2 regions of the Sphingomonas olei genome follow, and region 2 is predicted to be linked to the other one. Evidence: predicted binding sites of a transcription regulator. Region 2 holds the regulator's gene; the other holds the start of a gene.

Region 1 (9,628 bases), on a different contig from region 2:
TTCTGCGTCCGCGCCGCTTCCGCGAGACGCCCGATCTCGGCTGCCAGCTGCCAGACATTCTTGTCCTGCGCATCGCGGATCACCGGCACGGTCAGCCCGGCATCGGTCTGCGCCGCCATGCCCAGATGCACCCGGCCCGACCGAGTCACCACGCCCGCCTCGTCATCGTAACGCGCGTTGAGCATCGGGAACTGCGGCAAGGTGCGGCAGATCGCAACGATCAGGAACGGCAGCATGGTCAGCTTCGGCCGCCCGCCACGATTGTCGTTCAGGTCGGCGCGCATCTCCTCCAGCGCGGTCACGTCGATTTCGTCGACATAGGTGAAGTGCGGGATGTTGCGCTTCGACGCGGCCATGTTCTCGGCGATACGGCGGCGCATCCCGATCACCTTGACCTGCTCGTCCTCGCGCGCGCGGCTGGCATGCGGCGCATGATAGCCCTGCCCGCCGGCATAGCGCAGATAGGCGTCCAGGTCGGCGTGGCGGATGCGGTCACCCTCCGACACCTTCACCTGCGAGAGGTCGACGCCTAGATCCTTCGCCCGCGCGCGCACCGCCGGGGAGGCCAGAACAGGAGCCGCCGACGCCGCGGCAGGCGCCACCTCGGCAACCGGCGCAGCAGCCACCGATGCAGCCGGAGCCGGAGCCGGAGCCGGAGTGGCCGGCGCCGCTTCCACCACGTCCTCGACGCCGGGATTCTCCGCCTCGAATGCCGCGGCTTCGTGCGCGCCGCCCAGCTTCTGCTCGACCTCCGCCGCGGTCTCGCCCTCCGGCTCGACCGACGCATCGGCGTCGGTTTCGATCACCACCAGCATCGCGCCGATCGCAATCTGGTCGCCGACCTCGCCGGCCAGCTCGACCACGACGCCCGACACCGGCGATTCCATCTCGACCGTCGCCTTGTCGGTCATCATGTCGGCGATATTCTGGTCTTCCTCGACCCGGTCGCCCACCGCGACATGCCAGCCGACGATCTCCGCCTCGGCAATGCCTTCGCCGATATCGGGCAGCTTAAAGGTGAAACGCGCCATAGCCTGATCCAAATCCGTTCGTGTCGAGCGAAGTCGAGACACTGTCTCGCGAAGCCCCGCCCCTCGACTTCGCGCGGGACGGACGGGGCGGGTGGGACTGGGTGTCAGTCCTTCATGATCTTTTTCAGCGCCATGCCGATGCGCACGGGGCCGGGGAAATACGCCCATTCCAAGCTGTGCGGATACGGCGTGTCGAACCCGGTCACGCGCTCCACCGGCGCTTCCAGGTGATAGAAGCACCGCTCCTGCACCAGCGCCGACAGTTCCGCGCCAAACCCGCCGGTGCGCGTCGCCTCATGCACGATCAGGCAGCGCCCGGTCTTCTTCACGCTCTCCTCGATCGTCTCGATGTCGAGCGGCACCAGCGTGCGCAGGTCGATGATCTCGGCGTCGATGCCGGTATCCTCGACCACCTGGGCGCAGACGTGAACCATCGTGCCATAGGCCAGCATCGTCACCGCCTGGCCCTCGCGCACGACCGCCGCCTTGCCCAGCGGGATCTTGTAATAGCCGGTCGGCACTTCGCCCGCGGGATGCTTTGACCAGTTCGCCGCCGGGCGATCCCAATGGCCGTTGAACGGGCCGTTGTAGATGCGCTTGGGCTCAAAGAAGATGACCGGATCATTGTCCTCGATCGCGGAGATCAGCAGCCCCTTGGCGTCATAGGGCGTCGACGGAATCACCGTCTTCAGGCCGGAGACGTGGGTGAAGATCCCCTCCGGGCTCTGCGAATGGGTCTGCCCGCCGAAAATGCCGCCGCCGAACGGCGAGCGCACCGTGATCGGCGCGGTGAATTCCCCGTCCGAGCGATAGCGCAGCCGTGCCGCCTCGCTCACCAATTGGTCGAGCGCGGGGTAGATGTAATCGGCAAACTGGATCTCGGGCACCGGGCGCAGCCCGTACGCGCCCATGCCGATCGCGACGCCGATGATGCCGATCTCGGTGATCGGCGTGTCGAACACGCGCGTCTTGCCATATTTCGCCTGCAGGCCGGCCGTCGCGCGGAACACGCCGCCGAAATAGCCCACGTCCTCGCCCATCACCACGACGTCGGGGTCGCGCGCCATCAACACGTCCATGGCGGAATTGATCGCCTGGATCATGTTCATGCGCTGGGTGGCGCCGGCGGCGTCGGTCTCCACCGCCGTATTTTCCGCGTTCGTCTCGATCACGTCACTCACCAGGCCAACTCCGTCATCCCAGCGCAGGCGGGGATCCATAAACGCATCATGTCGAAAGAGCCGCCGGGGGCGCGGCCAGTGCTGTTCGCCGTCCGCGCGGCGGCACTCACCGTCGCAGCGCTCACTTCTTGCGCGCCCACGGTCGCCCGCTTTCCTCTTCCTCGGCGATCATCTGCGCCTGCTGTTCGCGCAGATGCCACGGCATCTCCTCGAACACGCCGTCGAACAGCGTGTCGAGCGGCTGGTGCAGGCCATGGCCCAGGATGCCGTTCTTCTCGGCTTCCTTCTGCGCGGCCTTCACCTCGTCGGCGACTTCCTTGTCCATCGTCGCCTGGCGCTCCTCGTCCCATTCGCCGATGGTGATCAGATGATCCTTCAGCCGGCGGATCGGGTCGCCCAGCGGCCATGCGGTCGGCTCGCCCGCGCTGCGATATTGCGACGGGTCGTCGGACGTGGAATGCCCTTCGGCGCGATAGGTGAAATGCTCGATCAGCGTGGGGCCCTGGTTGGTCCGCGCACGCTCCGCCGCCCATTGCGTCGCGGCATAGACCGCCAGCGCGTCATTGCCGTCGACCCGCAGGCCAGCGATGCCATAGCCAACCGCGCGCGCGGCAAAGGTCGTCGCCTCCGCGCCGGCAAAGCCGGAAAAGCTCGAAATCGCCCATTGGTTGTTGACGACGTTGAAGATCACCGGTGCGCGATAGACGGTGGCAAAGGTCAACGCGGAGTGGAAGTCGCCCTCCGCCGTCGATCCCTCGCCGCACCAGGTGGCGGCAATGCGCGTGTCGCCCTTCGATGCGGACGCCATCGCCCAGCCCACCGCCTGCGGGTATTGCGTCGTCAGGTTGCCGGAGATCGAGAAGAAGCTGAAGCGCTTCTCCGAATACATGATCGGCAGCTGCTTGCCCTGCAGCTTGTCGCCCGCATTCGAATAGATCTGGTTCATCATGTCGACCAGCGGGCACCCGCGCGCGATCAGCAGACCCTGCTGGCGATAGGACGGAAAGCACATGTCGTCGGCGTCGAGCGCATAGGCCTGCGGCACGGCCACCGCCTCCTCGCCCAGCGACTTCATGTAGAAGCTCGTCTTGCCCTGCCGCTGCGCGCGGAACATGCGCTCGTCGAACGCGCGCACCGTCGCCATGTGGCGCAACATGCGGCGCAGCGTGTCGGGCGACAGCTTGGGGTCCCACGGGCCAACGGCGCGATTGTCGTCATCGAGCACGCGGACCATCGTATAGACGAGGTCGGTGAACCCGCGCGCGTCCTCGGCAGTGTCCGGGCGGCGCACCGATCCCGCGGCGGGGATCTCCACATCCGAAAAATCGACCGTGTCGCCGGGGCGGAACTTGGGCTCGGGCACATGCAGCGCGAGCGGGGGCAGATTGCTGCGGGCGGCGTCCGCCATAGTTTCTCCGGTTACTTGTTGCACCGGACAACGCGCCGGTGAGCAGATCGAATCCTTGTTATAAAATTTCAACGCACAGCGCCAGCGTCTGCGATGCAAGGAAATGTGACACGACCTTTTCGTCCGCCGAAACCGCCATGGATCATGGTTTCGAGTCGCACGATTGACTCCGCCGCTTGTAGGAACAAAAGAGGAACGTGAGTTTTGAGTGAGTCGTGCCCGTGCCATCCCCTGCCACCATTGCCGAGCTGAGAGAAACGCTCCGCGCCATCGAGGGCGACGGCCATCGCCGGCGCGAGACGCTGCCCTTCGGTGTGGCGGATATGGACTCGCGGCTCGCCGACGGCGGGCTGCGGCTCGATGGGCTGCACGAGGTTGCGGCAAAGGGCGCCGACATGTGCGATGATTCGGCCGCCACCTTGTTCATGGCGGGGATTGCCGCGCGCGCCTGGGGTCCGATCCTGTGGGTCGTGCGCCGGCGCGATCTGTTCGCCCCCGGCCTCTACCAGGCGGGCCTCTCCCCCGAACGCGTCCTTTATGCCGAGGCGCGCGACGATGCCGAAGTGCTCGCGCTGATGGAGGAAGGGCTGCGCCACCGCGGTCTTGGCGCGGTGATCGGCGAGGTAAAGCGCGCTGCCATGCCTGCCACCCGCCGGCTGCAACTCGCCGCCGAAGGGGGCCGCACGATCGCGCTCCTCCTGCGCCGCCATGCGCGCGAGGATGCCGATCCGCTGGCCCCGCCCTCCGCGGCGCTCACCCGCTGGCGGATCGCTTCCGCCCCGTCCGTTCCCCTGCGCTGCGGCAGCATGGGCCGCCCGCGCTGGGCCGTCTCGCTGGTGCGGCAACGCGGCGGCGACCCTTTCGACACTTTGCTGGAGGCCTGCGATGACACGGGTCGTCTCGCTCTACCTGCCGCACTGGGCGATCGATCGCGTGCGCCGGGCCGAGCGTCGCCGCGCACCAACGCCGCGGCCTGAACCGGGCAATTCGCTCGATTCAGGGCCGCTCGATCTCGCGCCGCTGACGGCGGCGGTGGCCGAGGAACAGGTGCTGCAATGCGACGCGCCGAAGAACACCGGCTGGCGCCCCGGCGCGCGCTGGGCGCGCAGCGATGCCGCTGCGCCTGTTGAGAAGCGCTGGTCGCAATCGACGCGCGCCGATGTCGCACGCCAGGTGGAGGCGATGCCCGCGCATCAGCGTCCGCCGATGCGCGAAATGGGCCGCCGCAGCGAGGCCGCCGACCATCCCTTCCGCGCCATGCCGCCGGACGAAGGCGCACGCCCCGTGCCCACGACGCTACCCGTGGGCCCCGATCCCGAGGACGTGCCCAACACTCGCTGGCGCGGCTTCGACGGCCTCGATCCCAACGCCGACGACCGCGCCGCCGCCGCGCTCGCACGGTGGAACGCCATGCCCAGCGTCCGCTACCCCGGCGAGGGACCCCACCCCGACAAATACGCCCGCTGTGGCTCCAACGATGCCGGCGCGCGGGTCCCCGGCGTCGCACCCTTTTTCGACACCGGCCGCACCCTCGCCAACACCGTCGCCCGCGCCAGCAATCTCCAACATCCCGCCCCCAAACCTCACAAGCGCAATGTTCGAGAACTTCCGCCGCCCTTGATCACCGTCCACAAGATCGGCAGCCGCATCGAAATCGCCGCCGCCTCGCCCGAGGCACGCGCCCTCGGCCTCACGCCGGGCATGGCGCTGACTCAGGCGCGCGCCGCCGTCCCAGACATCGACGTGCGTGATGCGGATGCCGCCGGCGACCTCGCCGATCTGCACCGCCTCGCCACTGCGCTCGCCCGTCGCTGGTGCCCGGTGGTCGCACTGTCAGACAGCGATGGCCTGTTCCTGGAGATCAGCGGCACCGCGCACCTCCACGGTGGCGAGGAAGCGATGGCGCGCCGCCTGCTGCGCCTGCTCGCCCGGCTCGGCATCACCGCGCAGCTGGCGATCGCCGACACCGCGGGCGCCGCCTGGGCCTTCGCACGTCAGGCTGCGCCCGCTGCGATCATCCCCCCCGGCGCGCATGTCGCCGCGCTCACCCCGCTGCCGGTCACCGCGCTTCGCCTCGCCGATGGCGCGCGCGAATTGCTCGCCCGGCTCGGCGTGGAGACGATCGGCGAGCTCATGGCGATGCCTCGCGCGCCGCTCGTCCGCCGCTTCGGCAAGACGATCGCGCAGCGGCTCGACCAGGCGACCGGCGCCCTGCCCGAACCGCTCGATCCGATCATCCCGGTGCAGCCGATCGCCGTCACCCGCCGCTTCGCCGAACCGATCGCCACCGCCGATGCGATCGGCCATTGGCTCGCCGGCCTCGTTGATGATCTGGCGGCAGCGCTGGCCAGGGCAGGGGTCGGCGCCCGTTCGCTCGCCTTCGTCGCCGCGCGTGTCGATTCGACCGATCAGGTGATCCGCATCGGTCTCGCGCGCGCCAGCCGCGAACCGTCGCACCTGCTGCGTCTCATTGCCCGCCGGATCGAGGAAATCGACGTTGGCTACGGCCTCGACGCGCTGACGCTTCACCTCGTCCGCGCTGACCCGCTCGGTCCCGAAACGCTGGGCGCGGCGCTTGCCGAACAGCAGGCGCCCGATCTTGCCCCTTTGGTCGACACGCTCGCCAACCGCATCGGCCCGACGCGTTTGTGGCGGCACCAGCCGATCGAAAGCGACGTCCCCGAACGCTCGGTCGCCCCGCTGCCGCCGCTCGATCCCCCCGCCACCGCTGCCACCCGCCTGAAGCGCGACGACGTGCGCCAGCTCGACGGCCGCACGCCCGATCATGCCTGGCACCCGCGCTGGCCGCGCCCCGCACGATTGCTGCGCCGTCCCGAGCCGATCGACCACGTCATGGCCGAAATGCCCGATCATGCGCCGCGCCGCTTCACTTGGCGCGGCCGCCCGCATCGCGTCACCCATTCCGACGGCCCCGAACGGATCACTGGCGAATGGTGGCGCCGCGCGGGCGAGCGCGACGGGGTGCGCGATTATTTCCGAGTCGAGGACGAACAGGGCCACCGCTTCTGGCTGTTCCGCCGCGGCGATGGCGAGCGCGCGGAAACGGGCGATCTCAGCTGGTACATCCATGGCACCTTTGCATGATCCGCATGGTGCCGCATGACCTACAGCGAGCTTCAGGTCACCACGCATTTCTCGTTCCTGCGCGGCGCGTCCTCCTGCGAGGAGCTGTTCGCCACCGCCGCACTGATGGGGATGCCGGCGCTCGGCATCACCGATCGCAACTCGGTCGCCGGCGTGGTCCGCGCGCTCTATGCGTGCGAGCAGCTGAAGGCGAAGCACGGCCTCCTCATCCGCTCCATCCCCGGCTGCCGGCTCGATCTGGTCACCGGCGAATCCCTCCTCGTCTGGCCGGAGGATCGCGCCGCCTGGAGCCGGCTCACCCTCCTCCTCACGCTCGGCAAGTCGCGCGCTGACGCGCGGCGCGGCGAGAAAGGCCAATGCTTCCTCCACTGGGAGGATGTCGCCGCGCATGGGGACGGCCTCGTCGCCGCGCTGGTGCCGGGGCGCAGTGGCGCGGCGCCAACCGCGCTGGCCGCCACTACCGACATCTTCGGCCGGCGCGGCCACCTCTGCCTCACCCCCTGGCGCCGCCCGGGCGAACGGCGGCGCTTTGCCGAGACCGCGCAGGCCGCCGCCGCCTACGGCCTCACCCCGCTCGCCACCGGCGACGTGCTGTACCACAAGCCCGATCGCCGGATGTTGCAGGACGTCGTCACCGCGATCCGCGAGAAATGCACGGTCGACGAGCTCGGTTTCCGCCGCGAACGCCATGCCGATCGCCATCTCCAGCCGCCCGACGAAATGGCGCGCCGCTTCGCCGCTTACCCCGATGCGCTCGCCGCGGTGGAGGCGATCGTCGAACGCTGCACCTTCTCGCTGCGCGACCTCGACTATCAATATCCCGACGAGATCATCATGTCCGGCCGCACCGCGCAGGAGGCGCTGGAACGCCTGTCGCGCAACGCGCTCGCCGACCGCTTCGATGGCGCGCCGCCGGAGCCCTATACCCGGCAGCTCGAACACGAACTCTCGCTCGTCGCGAAGATGGGCTACGCGCCTTATTTCCTCACCGTGAATTCGATCGTCAGCTACGCCCGCTCGATCGAGATCCTGTGCCAGGGCCGCGGCTCGGCGGCCAATTCGGTCATCTGCTTCGTCCTCGGCATCACCTCGATCGATCCGGTCAAGCACCAGCTCCTCTTCGAACGCTTCGTCTCGGAGGAACGCCGCGAACCGCCCGATATCGACATCGATTTCGAGCATGAGCGGCGCGAGGAAGTGATCCAGTGGATCTACGAAACCTATGGCCGGGATCATGCCGCGCTGACCGCGGTGGTCAGCCGCTTCCGCACCCGCGGCGCGATCCGCGAAGTGGGCAAGGTGCTCGGCCTGCCCGAGGACATGACCTCCGCGCTCGCCGGCCAGGTGTGGGGCTGGTCGAACGAGGGCGTTCCCGACAGCCACGTACAGGCGCTTAACCTGGACGCCGGCGAACCACGCCTCGCGCTCGCGCTTGAGCTCGCCAAGGAGCTGATCGGCACGCCCCGCCATTTGTCGCAGCACCCCGGCGGCTTCGTCCTGACGCGCGATCCGCTCCACGATCTTGTCCCGATCGAGCCGGCCGCGATGGTCGATCGCCACGTCATCGAATGGGAAAAGGAGGATATCGAGCATCTTGGCTTCATGAAGGTCGATATCCTCGGCCTCGGCATGCTCGGCTGCATGCGGCGCGGGTTCGATCTGCTGGGTCAGCACAAGGGGATCGCGATGACGATGGCGAGCGAGCCCTTGCAGGACGATGATGAACCGACGTTCGAGATGATCCGCCGGGCCGATACGCTCGGCGTCTTCCAGATCGAGAGCCGCGCGCAGATGAGCATGTTGCCGCGGATGAAGCCGAGGAATTTCTACGACATCGCCATCCAGGTCGCGATCGTCCGCCCCGGCCCGATCCAGGGCGACATGGTGCATCCCTATCTGAAGCGCCGCGAGGGCAAGGAGCTGGTCGAATATCCCAATGATGCCTTGAAAGCGGTGTTGCAGAAAACGCTTGGCGTGCCCTTGTTCCAGGAACAGGCGATGCAGGTCGCGATCATCGGCGCCGGCTTCACCCCGGGCGAGGCGGACTTGCTGCGCCGCGCGATGGCGACATTCAAGATGACCGGCGGCGTGGGAGAGTTTCGCGAAAAGCTGATCACCGGCATGCGCGCCAACGGCATCTCGCAGGCCTTTGCCGAGCGGCTGGTGAAGCAGATCGAGGGGTTCGGCAGCTACGGCTTCCCCGAAAGCCATGCGGCGAGCTTCGCCAAGATCGCCTACGCCTCGTCATGGATGAAATGCCATCACCCCGACGTGTTCTGCGCAGCATTGCTCAATGCCCAGCCGATGGGCTTCTACGCCCCGGCGCAGATCGTCCGTGATGCCCGCGCGCATGGCGTCGAGATCCTGCCGGTGTGCATCATGGCCAGCGATTGGGACACGGCGTTGCTGGAGGACCGCAGCGCGCAAAAGCCGCTTCGCCTCGGCCTGCGCATCGTCCACGGCCTGTCCGCCGCCGATGCCGGCAAGGTCATCACCGCCCGTGCTGCCCGCCCCTTCACCTCGGTCGAGGATGTATGGCGTCGCTCCGGCGTACCGCTCGCCGCGCTGGAGACACTCGCCAAGGCGGATGCCTTTGCCGGCATGGGGCTCGACCGGCGACAGGCGCTGTGGGCGATCCGCGGCCTCGGCGACACGCCGCTCCCTTTGCTCGCCGCCATCGAGACGAAGGAGGATCCGGTCCACCTGCGCGCGCTCACCGCCGGGCGCGAGGTGGTGGAGGATTATCGCGCCACCCAGCTGACGCTGCGCCAGCACCCGCTCACCTTCCTGCGCGATCGTTTGCGTGAACGCCGCTGCGTCCGTTGCGAGGAGCTTAAGACCATCAAGGAAGGCACGCTGGTCGACGTCGCCGGCATCATCCTCGTCCGCCAGCGGCCGGGCAG
Region 2 (9,628 bases):
TGGCGTTCGACAAGGCACTGGCCGAGGCTGGTGCCAAGGGCGCGAAGACCGACAGCGTGGTCGCCGCCCGCTCACAGATCAACGCCGATCCGCGTGGGCCGAACCCGGTACTGGCCCTGCTGTTCAGCATGAAGGGCGGCACCGCCAAGATGCTGGAAGCGCCCGATCGCAGCGGCTGGCTGATCGTCAAGGTCGACAAGATCTCGCCGGGTGACGCCGCCAAGGCGCCGCAGGTGATCGCTGCCACGCGTCAGGACCTTGGCCGTGCGATGGGGCCGGAATATGCCCAGCAATTCACCGAGGCGGTGAAGCGGGCGATGAAGGTGTCGCAGAACGCGGACGCGCTGGCCCGCGTGAAGGCCAGCCTCTCCGGCGAGGGGGGCTCCAATCCGTAACGCTGGGCAGGACGCAGCCGCGGCTGCGCTGACGAACGGGCGGCCGGCGCTGCTGTGGCGCCGCCGCATCGCGGACACCGAGACGCCGGTCGCCGCGGCGCTGAAGCTGATCGAGCCGGGGCGCGGCGATTACCTCCTCGAATCGGTCGAGGGCGGCGCGATCCGCGGTCGTTACAGCATGTTGGGGCTTGCGCCTGACCTCGTCTTCCGCGCCGAAGGAAACGACGCCGCGATCAACCGCCAGTGGCTGACGGATCGGTCGGCGTTCGCGCCATGCGACACCCCGACGCTGGCCGCGCTGCGCGCGCTGGTCGCCTCCTGCCGGATGGACGTGCCAGCGGAACTACCGCCGGCGCTCGCGTGCCTGGTCGGCTATTTCGGTTATGAGACGATCGGGCTGGTCGAGAGCCTGCCCGCGCCAAAGACCGATGCGCTTGGCCTGCCGGACATGATGTTCGTCCGCCCGACCGTGATCCTTGTTTTTGACCGGCTGGCGGACGCCCTGTTCCTGGTGGCGCCTGTTTGGCCCGACGACCAGCGATCGCCCGAGAGCGTGATCGCCGCGGCGGCCGAGCGGCTGGACGCGATCGAGGCGCGGCTGGAGGCCACTGCCCTGCCCCCGCGCGTTCGGGCCGAGGCCAGCGACGTGGCGCTGTCCCCGGTGCTGCCGGAGGGGCGCTATGCCGAGATGGTGCGCGCCGCGAAGGACTATATCGTCGCTGGCGACATCTTTCAGGTCGTCCTGGCGCAGCGTTTCACTGCGCCGTTCACGCTGCCGCCGTTCGAGTTGTACCGCGCGTTGCGGCGGATCAATCCGTCGCCCTTCCTCTACCATCTCGACCTGCCCGGCTTCGCGCTGACCGGATCGAGCCCGGAGATCCTGGTGCGGGTGCGCGATGGCGAGGTAACGATCCGGCCGATCGCCGGCACCCGGCCGCGCGGCAAAACCGCGACCGAGGATGAGGCGAACCGCGCCAGCCTGCTTGCCGACCCGAAGGAACGCGCGGAGCATCTGATGCTGCTCGACCTCGGGCGCAACGACGTTGGCCGCGTGTCACAAGCCGGGTCAGTCACGGTCACCGACAGCTACACGGTCGAATTCTACAGTCACGTCATGCACATCGTGTCGAACGTGGTCGGTGCGCTCGACCCCAAGCGTGACGCGATCGATGCGTTGTTCGCCGGCTTCCCGGCGGGGACGGTCAGCGGCGCGCCCAAGGTGCGCGCCTGCCAGATCATCGCCGAACTGGAGAGCGAGAAGCGCGGCGCTTATGCGGGGGGAGTTGGTTATTTCTCGCCCGACGGATCGATGGATTCGTGCATCGTCCTGCGCACCGCAGTGGTGAAGGACGGCACCATGCACGTCCAGGCGGGCGCGGGCATCGTGGCGGACAGCGACCCGGCCTATGAGCAGCGCGAGTGCGAGGCGAAGTCGGGAGCGTTGCTGGCCGCCGCGCGCGAGGCGATCGCGCAGGCGAGTGCCGGCGGCTTCGGCCAGTGAGCGACGGCGCAGCCACCGACGGCCATTTCCTGCTGCGATACGAACTGGCGGCGGACTATCTGGAACGGCGCGGTACGTTGCGCGACGCTCATCTGGCGCTTGCATGGGAAGCGGCGGATCGCGGCGCCTTGCTGCTGGGCGGCACGGTGGGAGAGCCGATCGAGTCCGCGCTGCTGCTGTTCACCGACCGCGCGGCGGTCGAGGCCTTTGCCAATGCCGATCCTTATGTGCGCGAGGGATTGGTGATGCGCTGGCAGGTCAGCCGCTGGCACACCGTCGTCGGATCGGGTGCCGCGACACCGCTGCGCTGAGCCGGCCGTAATCCGCGGGCTTCTCAACCGGCGATCCGCCCGATACGCACGGGGCATGCGCCTCCTTCCCCTGCTGCTGATCGCCGCCGCCGCGCCCGCCGCTGCCCAGACCACCCAGCCCGTCGCCACGCCGGCGAACCCTGCGCCCGCGCCGACGAACTGGCCCACCAGGGAAGGCGATGTGACGCTGCCGGGCTTTCGCTTCGGCACGGGCGAGACGATGGACCTGAAGATCCACTACACGACGCTCGGCACGCCGCGGCGCGGTCCTGACGGCGCGATCAACAATGCCGTGATGGTCCTTCACGGCACCGGCGGCACGGGCAAGCAGTTCCTCTCGCCGCAATTCGCCGACGAGCTTTACGGTCCCGGCCAGCCGTTCGACCTCAAGACGACCTATGTCATCCTGCCCGACAATATTGGTCATGGCGGATCGTCCAAGCCGTCCGACGGGATGCGAATGACGTTCCCGAAATATGATTATGGCGACATGGTCGCGGCGCAGAAGGCGATGCTGGAGAAGCTGGGCGTCACCCGGCTGAAGGTGATCCTGGGCACGTCGATGGGGTGTATGCACGCCTTTGTCTGGGGGCAGACCTATCCGGGCTTTGCCGAGCGGCTCGCGCCGTTCGCCTGTCTGCCGGTGCCGATCGCCGGGCTGAACCGCATGTGGCGCAAGCTGTCGATCGACGCGATCAAGGCGGATCCGGCCTGGAATGGCGGCAATTACACCGCGCAGCCGGCCCAGGGCCTGCGGACGGCGGCCAGCCTGTCGATCATCGCCGGTTCCAACCCGCTGGCGCTGCAACAGCAATATCCGACGCGCGAGGCCGCCGAGGCGTTCCTCGATCAGGCGTTCACGCGCAACAGCGCCAATCGCGACGCCAATGACTATATCTACCAGCTCGACGCGTCGCGGACCTATGATCCGTCGGCCGGGCTGGAGAAGATCACCGTGCCGGTGCTGTGGATCAACTCCGCCGACGATTTCATCAACCCGGCAGGCTATGGCATCACCGAGGTCGCGGCGAAGAGGATGCCGCGCGCCACGTTTCGCCTGATTGCCGCCACGCCCGAGACCAAGGGCCACGGCACGCATACCTGGGCCAAATTCTGGAAGGCTGACCTGTCGCGCCTGATGGCGACGAACTAGGCCGCAGGCGCATCATCGCGGCTGACGACTGGCCGCGATGATGGGGATGCGTGTCAGTCGCGCGGATCGTCCTCGATGTCGATGTCGGTGCGCGATTCGGGCGTCGCCTGCTCCACTTCGCGCTGTTGCTGGCGCTTTTCCGCCGCCCACGCCTGACCTGCCTGGATCCCGCAGCCGGTCTGGCCGCCGGCGCCGATCGGCGAGCAGGTGTTGGGGAGCCCGCCGGCGACGCGGCCGACACGATCGACGGTGGCGGCGCGGTTGACCCAGCTCTGGTTCTGCGCCGGCACCTCTGGCGGACGGCGCAGCGGCTTGGGCACACGGAACTGGTCGTTGGGATCGAGCCGGCTGCACACCACGATCTCGTCCGCCGCGGCGGTCGGGCACGCTTCATTCCCGGTCAGCGTCACCTGGCGGATTCGCTGCGGCGGCTGACCCGTTTCCGCCTGCGAGGATGCGCCTTCCTGCGCCTGAGCTTGGGGCTGTGTCTGGGCCTGGGCCTGGGCCTGGGCGAGCGCCGGCAGCGGCAGGAGCGACAGCGCCGCTAGCGGAACGAGATACACGGGGCGGAACATGCGAGGCGACCTCCTGGATGGTCCATCAACGATCACGCCAGCAGCTTTCTCCCCGCTGAACGTCGCGGCGGTGATTACGCGATCCGGCGGCGCCCGCAACAGCCGTTGCGGCGACGGCGGGTTACGCTATGTCGGGGCCAACATGATCCTCGTCATCGACAATTACGACAGCTTCACCTGGAACCTCGTCCATTATCTGATGGAATTGGGGGCCGAGGTGCGGGTGGAACGCAATGACGCGCTGACCGCGGCCGAAGCGCTGGCGTCGAATGCCACCGGTTTTCTGCTGTCGCCGGGCCCCTGCACGCCAAATGAGGCCGGGATCAGCCTGGACCTGGTCGCGGCCTGTGCCGAGAGCCGCCGCCCGTTGATGGGCGTGTGCCTTGGCCATCAGGCGATCGGGCAACATTTCGGCGGGCGGGTCGTCCGTGGGGGATTGATGCACGGCAAGACAAGCGCGATCGACCATGACTCCACCGGCGTTTTTGCCGGCCTTCCGTCCCCCTTCACCGCAACGCGCTATCACTCGCTGGTCGTGGAGGACGTGCCCGACGTGCTGATCCCCAATGCGCATGCGGCGGACGGATCGGTGATGGGGCTGCGCCACCGGGAGCTGCCGATCCACGGCGTCCAGTTTCACCCCGAAAGCATCGCGACCGAACATGGCCATGACCTGCTGGCCAATTTCGTGGCGCTGACGGGCGCGAAGGTGGCAGCATGACAACGATCGCCCTGCTGCCGGACCCGCGGTCGCCCTTGTCGCGTGAGAGCGCGGCGCAGGCGTTCGCCGACATTCTCGACGGACGCGCCAGCGAGGACGCGATTGCGCGGTTCCTCATCGACCTGTCCGATCGCGGCGAGACATCGATCGAGATCGCCGAGGCGGCACGTGCGCTGCGCGAGCGGCTGATCCCGATCAGCGCGCCGGCCAGTGCGATTGACGTCTGCGGCACCGGCGGTGACGGACACCATACGTTGAACGTCTCGACCGCGGTGAGCCTGGTCGTGGCGGCGTGCGGGGTGCCGGTGGCCAAGCACGGCAACCGCGCCGCATCGTCCAAGGCCGGCGCCGCCGACACGCTGGAAGCACTCGGCCTGGACATGGAGCGTGCCGGGATGCTGGCGGAGGAGACGCTGAACGAACTCGGCATCTGCTTCCTGTTTGCGGCCAATCACCACCCGGCAATGAAGCGGATCACGCCGATCCGCCGTCGCATCGGCAAGCGCACGATCTTCAACCTGATGGGGCCGCTGGCCAATCCGGCGCATGTCACGCGCCAGCTGATCGGCATCGCGCGGCCGGATTATGCGCCGGTGTACGCCGAGGCGCTGGAGCAACTGGGCACCGAGGCGGCGATCGTCGTGTCGGGCGAGGAAGGGCTGGACGAAGTATCGGGCGCGGGGCCGACGGTGGCGGTCGCGATCGGTGACGTGTTGCTGGGCAAGCGGATCGTGCCGGAGGATGCCGGGGTGCGCCGCCACCCGATCGAGGCGATCCGCGGCGGTGACCCGGCGCATAACGGCTATGCCCTGCGCCGGCTGCTGAAAGGGGAGCACGGGGCCTATCGCGATGCCGTGCTGATCAACGCCGCGGTGGCGCTGGCGCTGACCGGCGAGACGCTGACGAATGGCGCCGCCCGCGCGGCCGAGGCGCTGGACAGCGGGGAGGCCAACGACCTGCTCGACCGCTGGATTGCCTGGGCATGAGCGGCGCGAAGGGGAGCAGCATGACGATTCTCGACCGGATCCTGGCAACCAAGCAGGACGAAGTGGCGACGCGTCGACGTGATCGGTCGATCTCGGCGCTTGATCGTGAGGCGCGCAACCGGACGCCGCCGCGTGGCTTCAAGGCGGCGCTGGACCGGGTGGCGAGCGGCGGTGCTGGCAATGCGCTGCCGCGCTACGGCCTGATTGCCGAGATCAAGAAGGCCAGCCCCTCCAAGGGCCTGATCCGACCCGACTTCGATCCCCCGGCGCATGCACGCGCCTATGCCGAAGGCGGCGCGACGTGCCTGTCGGTGCTGACCGACCAGGACTATTTCCAGGGGCACGAGGATTATCTGATCGCCGCGCGCAATGCGTGCGACCTGCCGGTGATCCGCAAGGACTTCATGGTCGACCCGTGGCAGGTGGCCGAAGCGCGGGCGATCGGCGCCGACGCGATCCTGGTCATCATGTCCGCGCTCGACGATGCCGCCGCTGCCGAGATCGAGGCGGCCGCGATCGAACGGGGCATGGACGTTCTGGTCGAGGTGCATGACGCGGAGGAACTGGAACGCGCCCTGAAGCTGCAATCGCGGCTGATCGGCGTGAACAACCGCAACCTGCGCGACTTCTCCGTCAGTTTCGAACGAACGTACGAGCTGGTCGGCAGCGCGCCCAGCGATTGCACCTTTGTCGCCGAAAGCGGCCTCAACACGCGAGCCGACCTGGATGCGATGGCCGAGCACGGCGTGCGCTGCTTCCTGATCGGCGAATCCCTGATGCGGCAGGCCGATGTGGCGGCGGCCACGCGCGCGCTGGTGCAATGAGCCGCCTGACCCATCTCGACGAGCAGGGCGCCGCCCGGATGGTGGACGTCGGCGGCAAGACCGAAACCGCGCGCGAGGCGGTGGCGGGGGGCAGGATCACGATGTCGGCCGAGGCACGCGACGCGATTGCCGCCGGCGCAGTGGCAAAGGGCGATGTCCTGGCGGTCGCGCGGATCGCCGGGATCATGGCGGCAAAGCGCACCAGTGACCTCATCCCGCTATGCCATCCATTGCCGCTGTCGAAGGTGACGCTGGACCTGTCGATCGAGGACGACGGCGTCAGCGCGCAGGCCATCGTTGCCACCAGCGGCCGAACGGGCGTGGAGATGGAGGCGCTGACCGCCGTCTCCGCGGCGCTGCTGACCGTCTATGACATGGCCAAGGCGCTCGATAAGCGGATGACGATCGGCAACATCCGCCTGCTGAAGAAAACCGGCGGCAAGTCGGGCGATTTCGTCGCCTGACCCTCAGGGCCGCGCCGCGATTATTATGGGTGTTGCCGACAGCATGAATCTGTCACTCGCCGGATCATGAGCGAATTGCTTCCTGTCGCAGAGGCGCAGGCGCGCCTGTTGGCTGCGGCGCCCGCGCTGTCGACCGAAACGCTACCGCTGGCAGACGCGATCGGACGCTGGGCGGCGGTCCCGCTGATCGCGCGCCGTACCCAGCCCGAGCGCGACCTGTCGGCGATGGACGGCTATGCCGTGCGGTTCGGTGACCTGCCCGGACCGATGCGAGTGATCGGCGAGAGCGCCGCCGGACGGCCATTTGCAGGTGCCGTGAAGGCGGGCCAGGCGACACGGATTTTCACTGGCGCCGCCGTGCCCGAGGGCGCGGACACGGTGATGGTGCAGGAAGAGGCCCGTCGCGACGGCGATACTTTATGGCTCGATGGCGAAGGACCGGCACGCGAGGGCGCCAACATCCGGCGGCGTGGGCTCGATTTTGCGGACGGCGATACGCTGGTCGCGGCCGGCGAACGGCTGACGCCTGCGCGTCTGGCGGTGGCGGCCACCGGGGGGCTGGGCGACGTCACCGTCCGGCGCCGGGTTCGTGTGGCGATCGCCGCGACGGGCGATGAACTGGTCGAACCCGGACGGGCCGTCGAGCCCGGCCGACTACCGGAATCGAACCGCCTGCTGCTACGGGCGCTGCTCGCGGATCTTCCGGTGGAGATCATCGACCTCGGCATCCTCCCTGACCGGTTGGAACCGCTGACCGACACGTTCCGCCATGTGGCGGCCGACGTCCTCGTCACCACCGGTGGCGCCTCGGTTGGGGATCACGACCTGGTTCGTCCTGCGCTGCAGGCGGCGGGCGCCGCGATCGATTTCTGGCGCATCGCGCTTCGCCCCGGCAAGCCGCTGATGGCGGGGTGGCGCGGCGACATGGCCGTGCTGGGGCTACCGGGAAACCCCGTCTCCGCCTTTGTCACCGGCTTGCTGTTCGTGAAGCCGATGGTGGCGGCGCTTGCCGGGGCGGCGCAGCCCCTGCCGCAAACGACCACCGGCATCCTTGGCGAAGCGTTGCCAGCCAATGGCCCGCGCACTGATTATCTACGCGCAGAGTTGCGCGATGGACGGGCCTATGTTGCTACGATCCAGGACAGTTCCATGCTACGAACGTTGGCACGGGCAGGCTGCCTCGTCGTTCGTCAACCACATGCTCCTGCTGCGGCGATGGGCGACTCGGCAGAAATCCTCGTGATTGCTTGACGCGTCGGTTTACGTTCCTTAAAGGTTCCCAGTCTGTTCGCCGCGGAGATGATGCATGCTCACCAAAAAGCAGCACGAGTTGATCTGTTTCATCAATGATCGACTGGCCGAAACCGGCGTCTCCCCTTCGTTCGAAGAGATGAAGGATGCGCTGGACCTGAAATCGAAGTCCGGGGTCCACCGCCTCATTTCCGCGCTGGAAGAGCGCGGTTTTCTGCGTCGCTTGCCCAATCGCGCCCGCGCGCTGGAAGTGCTGAAGGTGCCTGATCGCCCGGAGAGCCGCGAGGCCGTCCGTTCATCCACGCCGGCGCCCGCACTGCCGGAACCGGCCAACGACGTGGTCGAGGTGCCTCTGCACGGGCGGATCGCGGCCGGCGCCCCGATCGAGGCGCTCGAAGGCTCCACCAGCCTTCCGGTGCCGGCGGCGCTTTTGGGCTCGGGCGAGCATTTCGCGCTTGAGGTTGCCGGTGACTCGATGGTCGAGGCGGGCATCCTCGACGGCGACTTCGCCTTGATCCGCAAGCAGGATGTGGCGCGCGACGGCGAGATCGTGGTCGCGCTGATCGAGGACAGCGAGGCGACGCTGAAATATTTTCGGCGCGAAGGCACGATGATCCGGCTCGACCCGGCAAATCGCTCCTACGATCCGCAGCGTTATGCGCCAGCGCAGGTGCGGGTGCAGGGCAAGCTGGCCGGGATTCTGCGGCGCTATTCCTGATTGGCCGGGCGCAGGCCCGCCGGCGGCGGGCTGAACGCTTTCTCCGGGCGAAACGTCGGTTGTTCATCCTTGCGCCAGCGATTCGTTGAGCGGCCCGAAAGGATTGGCATCCCGGCGAGCACCCAGGGGTGAGCATCGCCGGGGCGGATCACGGTATCGACGCGCCCGGTAGAGAGCGAAATCGCCACCCCGCCGGTTCGTGCGAGCATCTCACGATCGAGGCGCAGCCATCGCGGCGTACAGCGACGCGGCAGGCGGCGTTCGCTGACCACGATATCGGCATTGCGGCATGCCTGGGTCAGCGCGCCGGCGGGCACCAGATAGGCGCTGCGCGTCGCCAGCACGCGCCATACGCGGTCGCCGACGGGCAGATCGACGCGGCATAGATCGCGCGAACAGCGCGCCGCGCCCTGATCGGACAAGAGCACCGGTTCGGCGTCAGATCCGCCATTTTCCGCCAGCATGTCACGCGCATAACCGCCCGCCCGATCGCGCAGCAGCGCTACGCGCCCATCGGGCAGCCGCACGCCGAGATGCCGTCCGTCGCCGGTTACCAGAAGGTCGGGGGGTGGTGTCACCAGCGCCCAAAGCGCGCCGACCGCGACCGGGATCAAGCCGATCCGCCGCCAGCGCGTCCGCCAGAGCGCCAGCCACAGCCCGCCGCCGACCATCAACGCGAAGGCGCCCGCCGGCATCGCTGGCAGTGCCGCGACCGCCCCAGGCGCCGCC

Evidence for each region. The regulator LexA, encoded in region 2, represses DNA repair genes until DNA is damaged. The targets are predictions, from matches to a motif close to GTTCCNCNCTTGTTCT.
Region 1: a site for LexA is predicted at 3,802-3,817, ahead of ACH0BU_RS08700 (ImuA family protein). Genes of this name have one in related genera too.

Annotation. Positions count from the first base shown of each region.
Region 1 is NZ_JBIQEU010000005.1:204,654-214,281, reverse strand. It holds gene ACH0BU_RS08715 (dihydrolipoamide acetyltransferase family protein) at 1-1,031, opposite strand, end outside; gene ACH0BU_RS08710 (alpha-ketoacid dehydrogenase subunit beta) at 1,136-2,140, opposite strand; gene ACH0BU_RS08705 (3-methyl-2-oxobutanoate dehydrogenase (2-methylpropanoyl-transferring) subunit alpha) at 2,334-3,620, opposite strand; gene ACH0BU_RS08700 (ImuA family protein) at 3,842-4,597, shown strand; gene ACH0BU_RS08695 (DUF6504 family protein) at 4,506-6,725, shown strand; gene ACH0BU_RS08690 (error-prone DNA polymerase) at 6,741-9,628, shown strand, end outside.
Region 2 is NZ_JBIQEU010000003.1:5,542-15,169, reverse strand. It holds gene ACH0BU_RS04555 (SurA N-terminal domain-containing protein) at 1-395, shown strand, start outside; gene trpE (anthranilate synthase component I) at 388-1,896, shown strand; gene ACH0BU_RS04545 (YciI-like protein) at 1,893-2,207, shown strand; gene ACH0BU_RS04540 (alpha/beta fold hydrolase) at 2,263-3,360, shown strand; gene ACH0BU_RS04535 (hypothetical protein) at 3,414-3,935, opposite strand; gene ACH0BU_RS04530 (anthranilate synthase component II) at 4,078-4,656, shown strand; gene trpD (anthranilate phosphoribosyltransferase) at 4,653-5,642, shown strand; gene trpC (indole-3-glycerol phosphate synthase TrpC) at 5,663-6,466, shown strand; gene moaC (cyclic pyranopterin monophosphate synthase MoaC) at 6,463-6,930, shown strand; gene ACH0BU_RS04510 (molybdopterin molybdotransferase MoeA) at 6,997-8,181, shown strand; gene lexA (transcriptional repressor LexA) at 8,237-8,899, shown strand; gene ACH0BU_RS04500 (ComEC/Rec2 family competence protein) at 8,890-9,628, opposite strand, start outside.